DNA from 2 places in the Streptomyces sp. NPDC046985 genome. Region 1 is predicted to be linked to the other one. Evidence: riboswitches for the same ligand, from Rfam matches in the RefSeq annotation. Region 1 holds a riboswitch; the other holds the start of a gene.
The links. A riboswitch is a leader RNA that binds a small molecule or an ion and turns the genes downstream of it on or off. The one in region 1 is predicted to bind glycine.

Region 1 (4,750 bases):
CGGACCGCCCAGCGTCTTGTGCGTGGTGGTGGTGACCACGTGGGCGTGCGGCACCGGGTTGGGGTGCAGGCCCGCCGCGACCAGACCGGCGAAGTGCGCCATGTCGACCATCAGATACGCGCCGACCTCGTCCGCGATCCGGCGGAACGCGGCGAAGTCGAGCTGCCGGGGGTAGGCCGACCAGCCGGCCACGATCAGCTTCGGCCGGGACTCCTTGGCCAGCCGCTCCACCTCGGCCATGTCGACCCGGCCGTCCTCGCCCACGCGGTAGGCGACGACGGCGTAGAGCTTGCCGGAGAAGTTGATCTTCATGCCGTGGGTCAGGTGCCCGCCGTGCGCGAGGTCCAGGCCCATGATCGTGTCGCCGGGCTTGAGCAGCGCGAACATCGCCGCCGCGTTGGCCTGGGCGCCGGAGTGCGGCTGCACGTTGGCGTGCTCGGCGCCGAACAGCGCCTTGATCCGGTCGACGGCGATCCGCTCGATCACGTCGACGTGCTCGCAGCCGCCGTAGTAGCGGCGGCCCGGGTAGCCCTCGGCGTACTTGTTGGTCAGAACGGAGCCCTGCGCCTCCATCACCGCGAGCGGCGCGAAGTTCTCCGAGGCGATCATCTCCAGCGTGGACTGCTGGCGGCGCAGCTCGGCGTCGACCGCGGCGGCCACGTCCGGGTCCAGCTCGTGCAGGGGGGTGTCGAGAACGGTGGTGTGCTCAGTCATCTGCTCGCGTCCGCTCCTCAGCCCGCGTTCTGGGCCGTGTACTCGTCGGCGGTGAGCAGGTCGCCCGGCTCGTCGGCGACCCGCACCCGGAACAGCCAGCCGCCCTCGAAGGGCTCGGAGTTCACCAGCGACGGGTCGTCCACCACGTTCTGGTTGACCTCGGTGATCTCGCCGCCGACCGGCGAGTACAGGTCGGACACCGACTTGGTGGACTCCAGCTCGCCGCAGGTCTCGCCCGCGGCCACGCTGTCGCCGACCTCGGGGAGCTGGGCGTAGACGACGTCGCCGAGCGCGTTGGCCGCGAACTCCGTGATGCCGACCGTCGCGACGCCGTCCTCGGCGGGCGACAGCCACTCGTGCTCTTTGCTGTACCGCAGCTTCTGGGGGTTGCTCATGGCCTGAATTCTCCTGTACGCGGGGGGGTGCTGAGGAAGGGGGGACGGCGAAGGGGCGTGCGGGGGCGGGGCGTGGAGCCCGTGCCACCGCCCGCCGCCGGCGGTCGTGCCGGAGCGCGCCGTCGGCGGCGGCACTCACGCCGCTGGCGAAGGGATCACTTCTGCCGCTTGTAGAAGGGCAGCGCCACGACCTCATACGGCTCGTGGCTGCCCCGGATGTCGACGCCGACACCCGACGTGCCCGGCGCGGCGTACGCGGCGTCCACGTAGGCCATGGCGATCGGCTTGCCCAGGGTGGGGGAGGGGGCGCCGGAGGTGACCTCGCCGATCACCTCGCCGCCGGCGACGACGGGGTATCCGGCGCGCGGCACGCGGCGGCCCTCGGCGACCAGGCCGACCAGGACGCGCGGCGGCTTCCGCTCGGCGCGCTCCGCGGCCTCCCGCAGCGCCTCGCGGCCCACGAAGTCGCCCTCCTTGCCGAACTTGACCACCCGGCCGAGCCCGGCGTCGAACGGGGTCAGCTCGGTCGTCAGCTCGTGCCCGTACAGCGGCATGCCGGCCTCCAGGCGCAGCGTGTCGCGGCAGGACAGCCCGCACGGGATCAGCCCGGCGTCCGCGCCGGCGTCGGTCAGCGCCGTCCACAGCTTCTCGGCGCCGTCCGGGGCGACGAACAGCTCGAAGCCGTCCTCGCCGGTGTAGCCGGTGCGCGCGATCAGCGCCGGGACCCCGGCGACCGTGCCGGGCAGCCCGGCGTAGTACTTCAGGCCGTCGAGGTCGGCGTCGGTCAGGGACGCGAGGATCGCGGGGGAGGCGGGGCCCTGCACCGCGATCAGGGCGTAGGCGTCCCGGTCGTCGCGGACCTCGGCGTCGAAGCCGGCCGCCCGCTCGGTGAGGGCGTCCAGGACGGTCTGGGCGTTGGAGGCGTTGGCGACGACCATGTAAGTGGTCTCGGCCAGGCGGTAGACGATCAGATCGTCCAGGATGCCGCCGTCGGCCCGGCAGATCATGGTGTAGCGGGCGCGGCCCGCGCCCACGGAGGCGATGTCGCCGACCAGGGCGTGGTTCAGCAGGGCGGCGGCCTGCGGTCCGGCGACGGTGATCTCGCCCATGTGGGACAGGTCGAACAGGCCCGCCGTGGTGCGCACGGCCAGGTGCTCGTCGCGCTCGGAGCCGTAGCGCAGCGGCATGTCCCAGCCGGCGAAGTCGGTCATCGTCGCACCGAGCGAGCGGTGCAGCGCGTCCAGCGCGGTGCGGCGGGGCTGAGGGGGTGCGGAACTGCTCATCGGGCGGTCTCCCAGGCGTGGCGGGCGAGGACGGAACTCGTGTCCTCCCCATCTGTCATCGAAAACCTGAGAGGTTCGCCCTGACCGCCGCCGGACGGTCACGGCTTGCACCGTGGGTGGGGCCGCCGCGGCGGCCCGCTTTTCAGATGTGCCTCGCCCGCGCGGTAACGGGGCCTGAGAGATTCAAGGGAGGGACTTGCTCCTTCGGCGCCCCAGCCGAAGCTGCTGCTGGGGACTCTCCCGCGCGGATTCAAACGGCCGGTATGCAGTTGGCGGACTCATCATCGCACGCCCGGCCCGCCGGGGGCAGCGCGATCTCCGTCACCGACCGGTGGCGGACCGCACATGACCGCCGCGCGCGAACACCCTGCCGTCACCGGCTGGTGGCGGACCGCGCACGGGCGGTGCGTGCGGGCGTGCGGGGGCCGTTCCCCTCCCCGCGTGCCGCGGTCTCCCGGCAGCGGCCCGTCGTCCCGCACCGCCGCGCGCGGACACGCTGCCGTCACCGGCCGGTGACGGACCCCGCACGGGCGGTGCGCGCGGGCACGCGGAGACCGTTCCCCTCCCCGCGTGCCGCGGTCTCCCGGCAGTGGCCCGTCGTCCCGCACCGCCGCGCGCGGACACGCTGCCGTCACCGGCCGGTGACGGACCCCGCACGGGCGGTGTGCGCGGGCACGCGGGGGCCGTTCCCCTCCCCGCGTGCCGCGCTCTCCCGTCCGCGGCCCGTCGTCCCGCGCCCCGGACCCGCGCCCGCGCGCGCTCGGCGGCCGAGCCGTGCCGGGCCGGGCCGGGCCGGAGCGCGGAGCGGATGCGCCGGGCGGCCCGGAGCGCGTGCGCCCGGCGGCCCGGAGCGCGGGGCGAGCGGGTCGGCCGGTCCGGCGGTCGTACCGGTTAGCCTTTCCACCACAGCAGCGGTTCCCAGCAGGCGGTAGGCGAATGGACTTCCCGGCGGAATACTCCGCGGACTTCCCGGCGAACTTCCCGGTGCAGACGCACCCCCACTCCGGCGGCGGGTGGCCCGGCAACGAGGTGGAGGAGGTGCTGTCGGCCTCCCTCGGCGCCCCCGCGTCCGCCGGACGGATCGTGGAGGCGCTGGGCCGCGGCTTCCTGTGGGTGCCGCTGCCCGGCGGCCGCGGCCCGCACGGCGGTCCGCTGGACCTGCCCACCCTGGAGATCGACGGCCAGGTGTACGTGCCGGCCTTCAGCTCCGAGGAGCAGATCCGCCGGATCGCGGGCGCCCACATGCCCTACACCGTGGCCCCCGCCGCCGAGTTCGCCCGCGGCCTGCCTCCGCAGGTCGGCATCGCGCTGAACCCGGAGGGCGTGGTGGGCGTCCCGCTGCCCCCGCCGGCCGTGGCGGAGCTGTGCCGGACCGGGCGGTCCGCGCTGGACGGGCCCGCGACCGGCGGCCGGGTCCGGCTGTTCGAACCCGACTGGCAGGACGACCCGGTGGACTTCCTCGCCGCCGCCGCCGCCGAGTTCGCGCGGACCGGCGTGGTCGTCAGCGCCCGCCGGTGCCTGGCCGCGATAGAGACGGCCGAGCCGGTGATGTTCGTGGGCGTCGAGCTGTCCCAGTGGGACGGCGACCTGCGCGCCCGCCCGCTCGACGCCCTCGGCCGCGCGCTGAGCGCCGCCCCGGTCGCCTGGCCGGTCAACCTGGTGCTGCTGGACGTCACCGAGGACCCGGTGGCCGCCTGGATGAAGGAACGGGTCCGGCCCTTCTACCAGCACACGCCCTGACGGACCGCCCCGTACGCGCCCTGACGGATCACCACGTCACGCGCCTAGGCGGACCCACCCGTACACGCGCTGACGGCCGCCCCGCACGCGCCCTCACGGGTCACCCCGCACGCGCCCTCACGGGTCACCCCGCACGCGCCCTCACGGGTCACCCCGCACGCGCCCTCACGGGTCACCCCGCACGCGCCCCTGACGGACGGCCCCGCACGCGTGCACGGACCCCCGTCGAGAGCGCGCCGCGGACTGTGCCCCGTCAGACGGCCCCGCACGTGCGCACAGACCGCCCTCTACGCGCCGTGGCAGACGCCCCGTACGTGCCCTGACGGACGCCCCGTACGCGCCCTGGCGTGCCGACGTCTACGCGCACCGACGGGCTGACCCATGCGCACCCAGGCGGACGGCCCTCTACGCGCCCCGGCCGACCGCCGCGCGCTCCGTCCGACCGCCGGAGGGCGGATCCGCGCCCCTTGCGACGTCGGCCTCTGCCCGGCCCGCGCGCGGCCTTAAGCTAGGAACGGTCGTCGGACCACCGCCCGCCCCGCGGCGCCAGGCACCCGCGCTCGCCGCGCTGCCCGCCCTCCCGGCGGACGACCGGAGTCGCGACGGCGGGATCTCCTG
Region 2 (4,750 bases), on a different contig from region 1:
AGCCGGTCTCCAGTCTCCCGGGCAGCGAGGAGACCGTGCGGAAGCACGAGGACCCCGCCTCGGGCCGACCGGGCCGGAGACGGGGTCCTCGTGCGCGCGGTACGAGCCCGCGCGCCGGGATCAGTCCTGGTACGCGTCCAGCGGCGGGCAGGAGCAGACCAGGTTCCGGTCGCCGAAGGCCTGGTCGACGCGGCGCACCGGCGGCCAGTACTTGTCGGCGGCCGAGACGCCGCCCGGGAAGACGGCCTCCGCGCGAGTGTAGGCGTGCTCCCACTCACCGCCGAGCGCGTCCGCGGTGTGCGGGGCGTTGCTCAGCGGGTTGTCCTCCGCGGGCCACGCGCCCGAGCCGACCTTCTCGATCTCGGCGCGGATCGCGATCATCGTGTCGCAGAAGCGGTCAAGCTCGGCCAGGTCCTCGGACTCGGTCGGCTCGATCATCAGCGTGCCGGCCACCGGGAAGGACATGGTCGGGGCGTGGAAGCCGTAGTCGATGAGCCGCTTGGCCACGTCGTCCACGCTGACCCCGGTCTCCTTGGTGAGCGGGCGCAGGTCGATGATGCACTCGTGCGCGACGAGGCCGCCGGGGCCGGTGTAGAGCACCGGGTAGTGCGGCTCCAGCCGCTTGGCGATGTAGTTGGCGCTGAGCACCGCGACCTGCGTGGCGCGCTTGAGTCCTTCGCCGCCCATCAGCCGGACGTAGGCCCAGGAGATGGGCAGGATGCCCGCCGAGCCCCAGGGCGCGGCCGAGATCGGCCCGACTCCGGTGGCCGGGCCGGCCTCGGGCTGGAGCGGGTGGTTGGGCAGGTACGGCGCCAGGTGCGAGCGGACCGCGACCGGGCCGACGCCGGGACCGCCGCCGCCGTGCGGGATGCAGAACGTCTTGTGCAGGTTCAGGTGCGAGACGTCGCCGCCGAAGTGGCCCGGCTTGGCGAGGCCGACCAGGGCGTTGAGGTTGGCGCCGTCGACGTACACCTGGCCGCCGGCCTCGTGCACCTGCGCGCAGATGTCGGCGACGTGCTCCTCGAACACGCCGTGCGTGGACGGGTAGGTGATCATCAGGACGGCGAGCTGGTCGCGGTGCTGCTCGATCTTGGCCCGCAGGTCCGCGACGTCGATCTCGCCGTCCTCGGCGGTCTTGACCACGACGACCTTCATGCCCGCCATCACCGCGCTGGCCGCGTTGGTGCCGTGCGCGGAGGACGGGATGAGGCAGACGGTGCGCTGGTCGTCGCCGTTGGCCCGGTGGTAGCCGCGTACGGCGAGCAGGCCGGCCAGCTCGCCCTGCGACCCGGCGTTGGGCTGGAGGGACACCGAGTCGTAGCCGGTGACCTCGGCGAGCCGGTCCTCCAGCTCGTGGATGAGGGTGAGGTAGCCCCGCGCCTGCTCGGCGGGCGCGAAGGGGTGCAACTGCCCGAACTCGGGCCAGGTGACCGGCTCCATCTCGGTGGTCGCGTTGAGCTTCATGGTGCAGGAGCCCAGCGGGATCATGCCGCGGTCGAGCGCGTAGTCGCGGTCGGCGAGCCGGCGCAGGTAGCGCAGCATCGCGGTCTCGGAGCGGTACTGGTGGAAGACGGGGTGGGCGAGGTAGGCGTCGGTGCGCAGCAGGTCGCCGGTCAGCGCCTCCTCGGCGGCGGCGTCCAGCGCGTCGACGTCGCCGTGCGCGCCGAAGGCGGAGAGGACGGTGCGGAGCTGGGCCCGCGCGGTGGTCTCGTCGCAGGCGATCGAGACGTGGTCGGCGTCGACCAGGCGCAGGTTGACGCCGCCCTCCCGGGCCGCGGCGACGACCTCGGCGGCGCGGCCGGGGACCTCGACGGTGAGCGTGTCGAAGTAGGCGCCGTGGACGAGGCCGAGACCTGCGGAGCGCAGCCCTTCGGCGAGGACGGCGGCGTAGCGGTGGGTGCGCTGGGCGATGGCCTTCAGGCCCTCGGGGCCGTGGTACACGGCGTACATGCCGGCCATGACGGCGAGCAGCACCTGGGCGGTGCAGATGTTGCTGGTGGCCTTCTCGCGGCGGATGTGCTGCTCGCGGGTCTGGAGGGCGAGGCGGTACGCCTTGTTGCCGTCGGCGTCGACGGAGACGCCGACCAGGCGGCCGGGCAGGCTGCGGGCGAACTTCTCGCTGACCGCCATGTAGCCGGCGTGCGGCCCGCCGAAGCCCATCGGGACGCCGAAGCGCTGGGTGGTGCCGACGGCGATGTCGGCGCCCAGCTCGCCGGGGGACTTCAGCAGGGTGAGGGCGAGCAGGTCGGCGGCGACGGTGACCAGCGCGCCCAGCTCGTGCGCCTGGGCTATCACAGGCCCGAGGTCCCGCACGGCGCCGGAGGCGCCCGGGTACTGGAGGAGCACGCCGTTGATCTCGCGCCCGGCGATCTCCTCGGGGATGCCTCCGCTGAGGTCGGCGACGACGACCTCGACGCCGGTGGGCTCCGCGCGGGTCTCGATGACCGCGATGGTCTGCGGGAGCGCGTCGGCGTCGACCAGGAAGAGGCCCTTCTTGTTCTTGCCCATGCGCCGGGAGAGCGCCATCGCCTCGGCGGCGGCGGTGCCCTCGTCGAGGAGGGAGGCGCCGGAGGTCGGCAGGCCGGTGAGGTCGGCGACCACGGTCTGGAAGTTGAGCAGCGCCTCCAGCCGCCCCTGGGAGATCTCGGGCTGGTACGGGGTGTACGCCGTGTACCAGGCCGGGTTCTCCATGACGTTGCGCAGGATGACCGGCGGGGTGAAGGTCCCGTAGTAGCCGAGGCCGATCATCGGGGCGAGGACCTGATTGCGGTCGGCGAGGGAACGCAGCTCGGCGAGGACCTCGGCCTCGGTGCGGGCGCCCGGCAGCTCCAGCGAGTCGGCGTTCTTGATCACGTCGGGCACCGCGGCCGCGGTGAGCTCGTCGAGCGAGCCGTAGCCGACCTGCGCGAGCATCTTGGCGCGCGCGTCCTGGCCGGGGCCGATGTGGCGCTGCTCGAAGGGGGTGCCCTGTTCGAGCTCGGAGAGCGGAATGCGCTGGGCGGTCATAGCGGAGGCCTCCTGGTCTGACACGACCTTCGAGGGACACCACGACACAGGTGCCCCGACGGCCTCCCCCTCTGTCATCTCAACCTGAGAGCTTCACCGGACCGCGTGCGGGGGTCCGGCTTGCACCGTCGGTGAGAGCGGGCGCCGTCGACGCTCGCTCTGCTTTCCAGAGTGACCTCGTCCGTGCGGTACGTGGGCCTGAGAGATTCCGGGGAGGATTTGCTCCTTCGGCGCCCCCAGTGATGCTGGAGGGCTCTCCCGCACGGGGTCAGCAGCCGCTTGCCAGAGTACCAGTGGCCTCCGGGGCCTGGCTCGAGTGGCCGCATGGCCGATTGTGCTCTTTTGTAGTGGCAACGGATGAGTTGCGACCATGTGGAGGTACCGTGCAGACGGAGATCGATCCGCGCAACCTGATCGGCCGCAAGGCGTTCGACCGGAACGGCCACAAGATCGGCACAGTGGACGAGGTCTACCTCGACGACGCCACCGGGGCGCCGGAGTGGGCGGCGATACGCACCGGCCTGTTCTCCCGGGACGCCTTCGTCCCGCTGGAGCCGAGCGAACTGGTCGAGGGCGGCCTGCGCGTCCCGTTCGAGAGGGCGCTGATCAAGGTGGCGCCCGACTTCGGGGTCGGCCGCCACCTCTCCCCGGAGCAGGAGCTTCAGCTCTACCACCACTACGGTCTCGACGTCGCCCCCGCCCCTCCCCCGGCCCTCGCGGACCGCGACTTCGGCAGGCTGGCCGGTTCGGGCTCCGAGGAGTCCTGACCCCGCCCTCCGGGCCGTGACCCGATCCCGGCCCCCCGCACCCCGTCGTGTGCTATTTATCGCTTTCACTGCTCTCGTCGTTCTCCCCGCTCTCACGGCCGCCTCATCCGCCTCATCCGCTGTCGTCCGCGCTCCCGTACGCGTCGTCGAGGGCCCCGCCGGGGCCCTCGGACCGCGTCGTTCGCGCCGGTCTCCCGCGGCGCCGCCGGTCCGGTGTCAGCGCCGGTCCGGTGTCAGTCCGGCGCGGGCGGCCCACCGGGCGCGGCGGCGCCGTCGGCGGCGAGGGGTGCCGGGCCCGCGGTCTCCAGGGGACTGGGGCGGACCAGCGGGAGGGGGTCGGCGGGCTCCAGGGCGGGGTCGTCGAGGCGGAAGGTCTTCACACGCCCCGGCGGAGAGCAGGGGGTCTCGAACCGGACGGTGACCCGGCCCAGGCCGCTGCCCTGCACCCAGCCGTGCCCGAACTCGGTGTGCCGCACGTCGCGGCCGGCCCGCCAGTGCCGCTCGACGGTCTCCGACCGCGGGACCGGCTCCTCCGGCCCCTCCTCCTCGGCGGTCTCCACCCGTGCCCCGGCGGCCTGTGCGAACAGGTCCTCCTGGGTGTAGTCGGCCAGCCCGGACACGCCCACGCCGAGCAGCCGGACCCCGCCGGTGGTGTCCACCGCGTCCAGCAGCCGCGCCGCGGCCTCCCGCACCACCGACAGATCGTCGGTGGGCCCGCGCAGCGTCTCGGAGCGGGTCAGCGTGGAGAAGTCGTAGCGCCGGACCTTCAGCACGATGGTGCGCCCCGACAGACCGGCCGCGCGCAGCCGGCGCACGCACCGGTCGGCGAGCCGCTGGACCTCAAGGCCGACCCGCGGGCGGTCGTGGATGTCCACGTCGTAGGTGTCCTCCACGGAGATCGACTTGGCCTCCCGCTCGGCCACCACGGGCCGCTCGTCGAGCGCCAGCGCCATGGCGTGCAGGGCGTGCCCGTGCGC

Region 2: another riboswitch for glycine. It lies ahead of gcvP (aminomethyl-transferring glycine dehydrogenase); the one in region 1 lies ahead of gcvT (glycine cleavage system aminomethyltransferase GcvT).

Annotation. Positions count from the first base shown of each region.
Region 1 is NZ_JBEYWK010000012.1:193,083-197,832, reverse strand. It holds gene glyA (serine hydroxymethyltransferase) at 1-714, opposite strand, end outside; gene gcvH (glycine cleavage system protein GcvH) at 732-1,109, opposite strand; gene gcvT (glycine cleavage system aminomethyltransferase GcvT) at 1,265-2,392, opposite strand; glycine riboswitch at 2,545-2,645, opposite strand; gene ABZ861_RS17775 (enhanced serine sensitivity protein SseB) at 3,329-4,132, shown strand.
Region 2 is NZ_JBEYWK010000007.1:9,727-14,476, reverse strand. It holds gene gcvP (aminomethyl-transferring glycine dehydrogenase) at 121-3,006, opposite strand; glycine riboswitch at 3,183-3,277, opposite strand; gene ABZ861_RS10785 (PRC-barrel domain-containing protein) at 3,390-3,773, shown strand; gene ABZ861_RS10780 (DNA polymerase IV) at 4,007-4,750, opposite strand, start outside.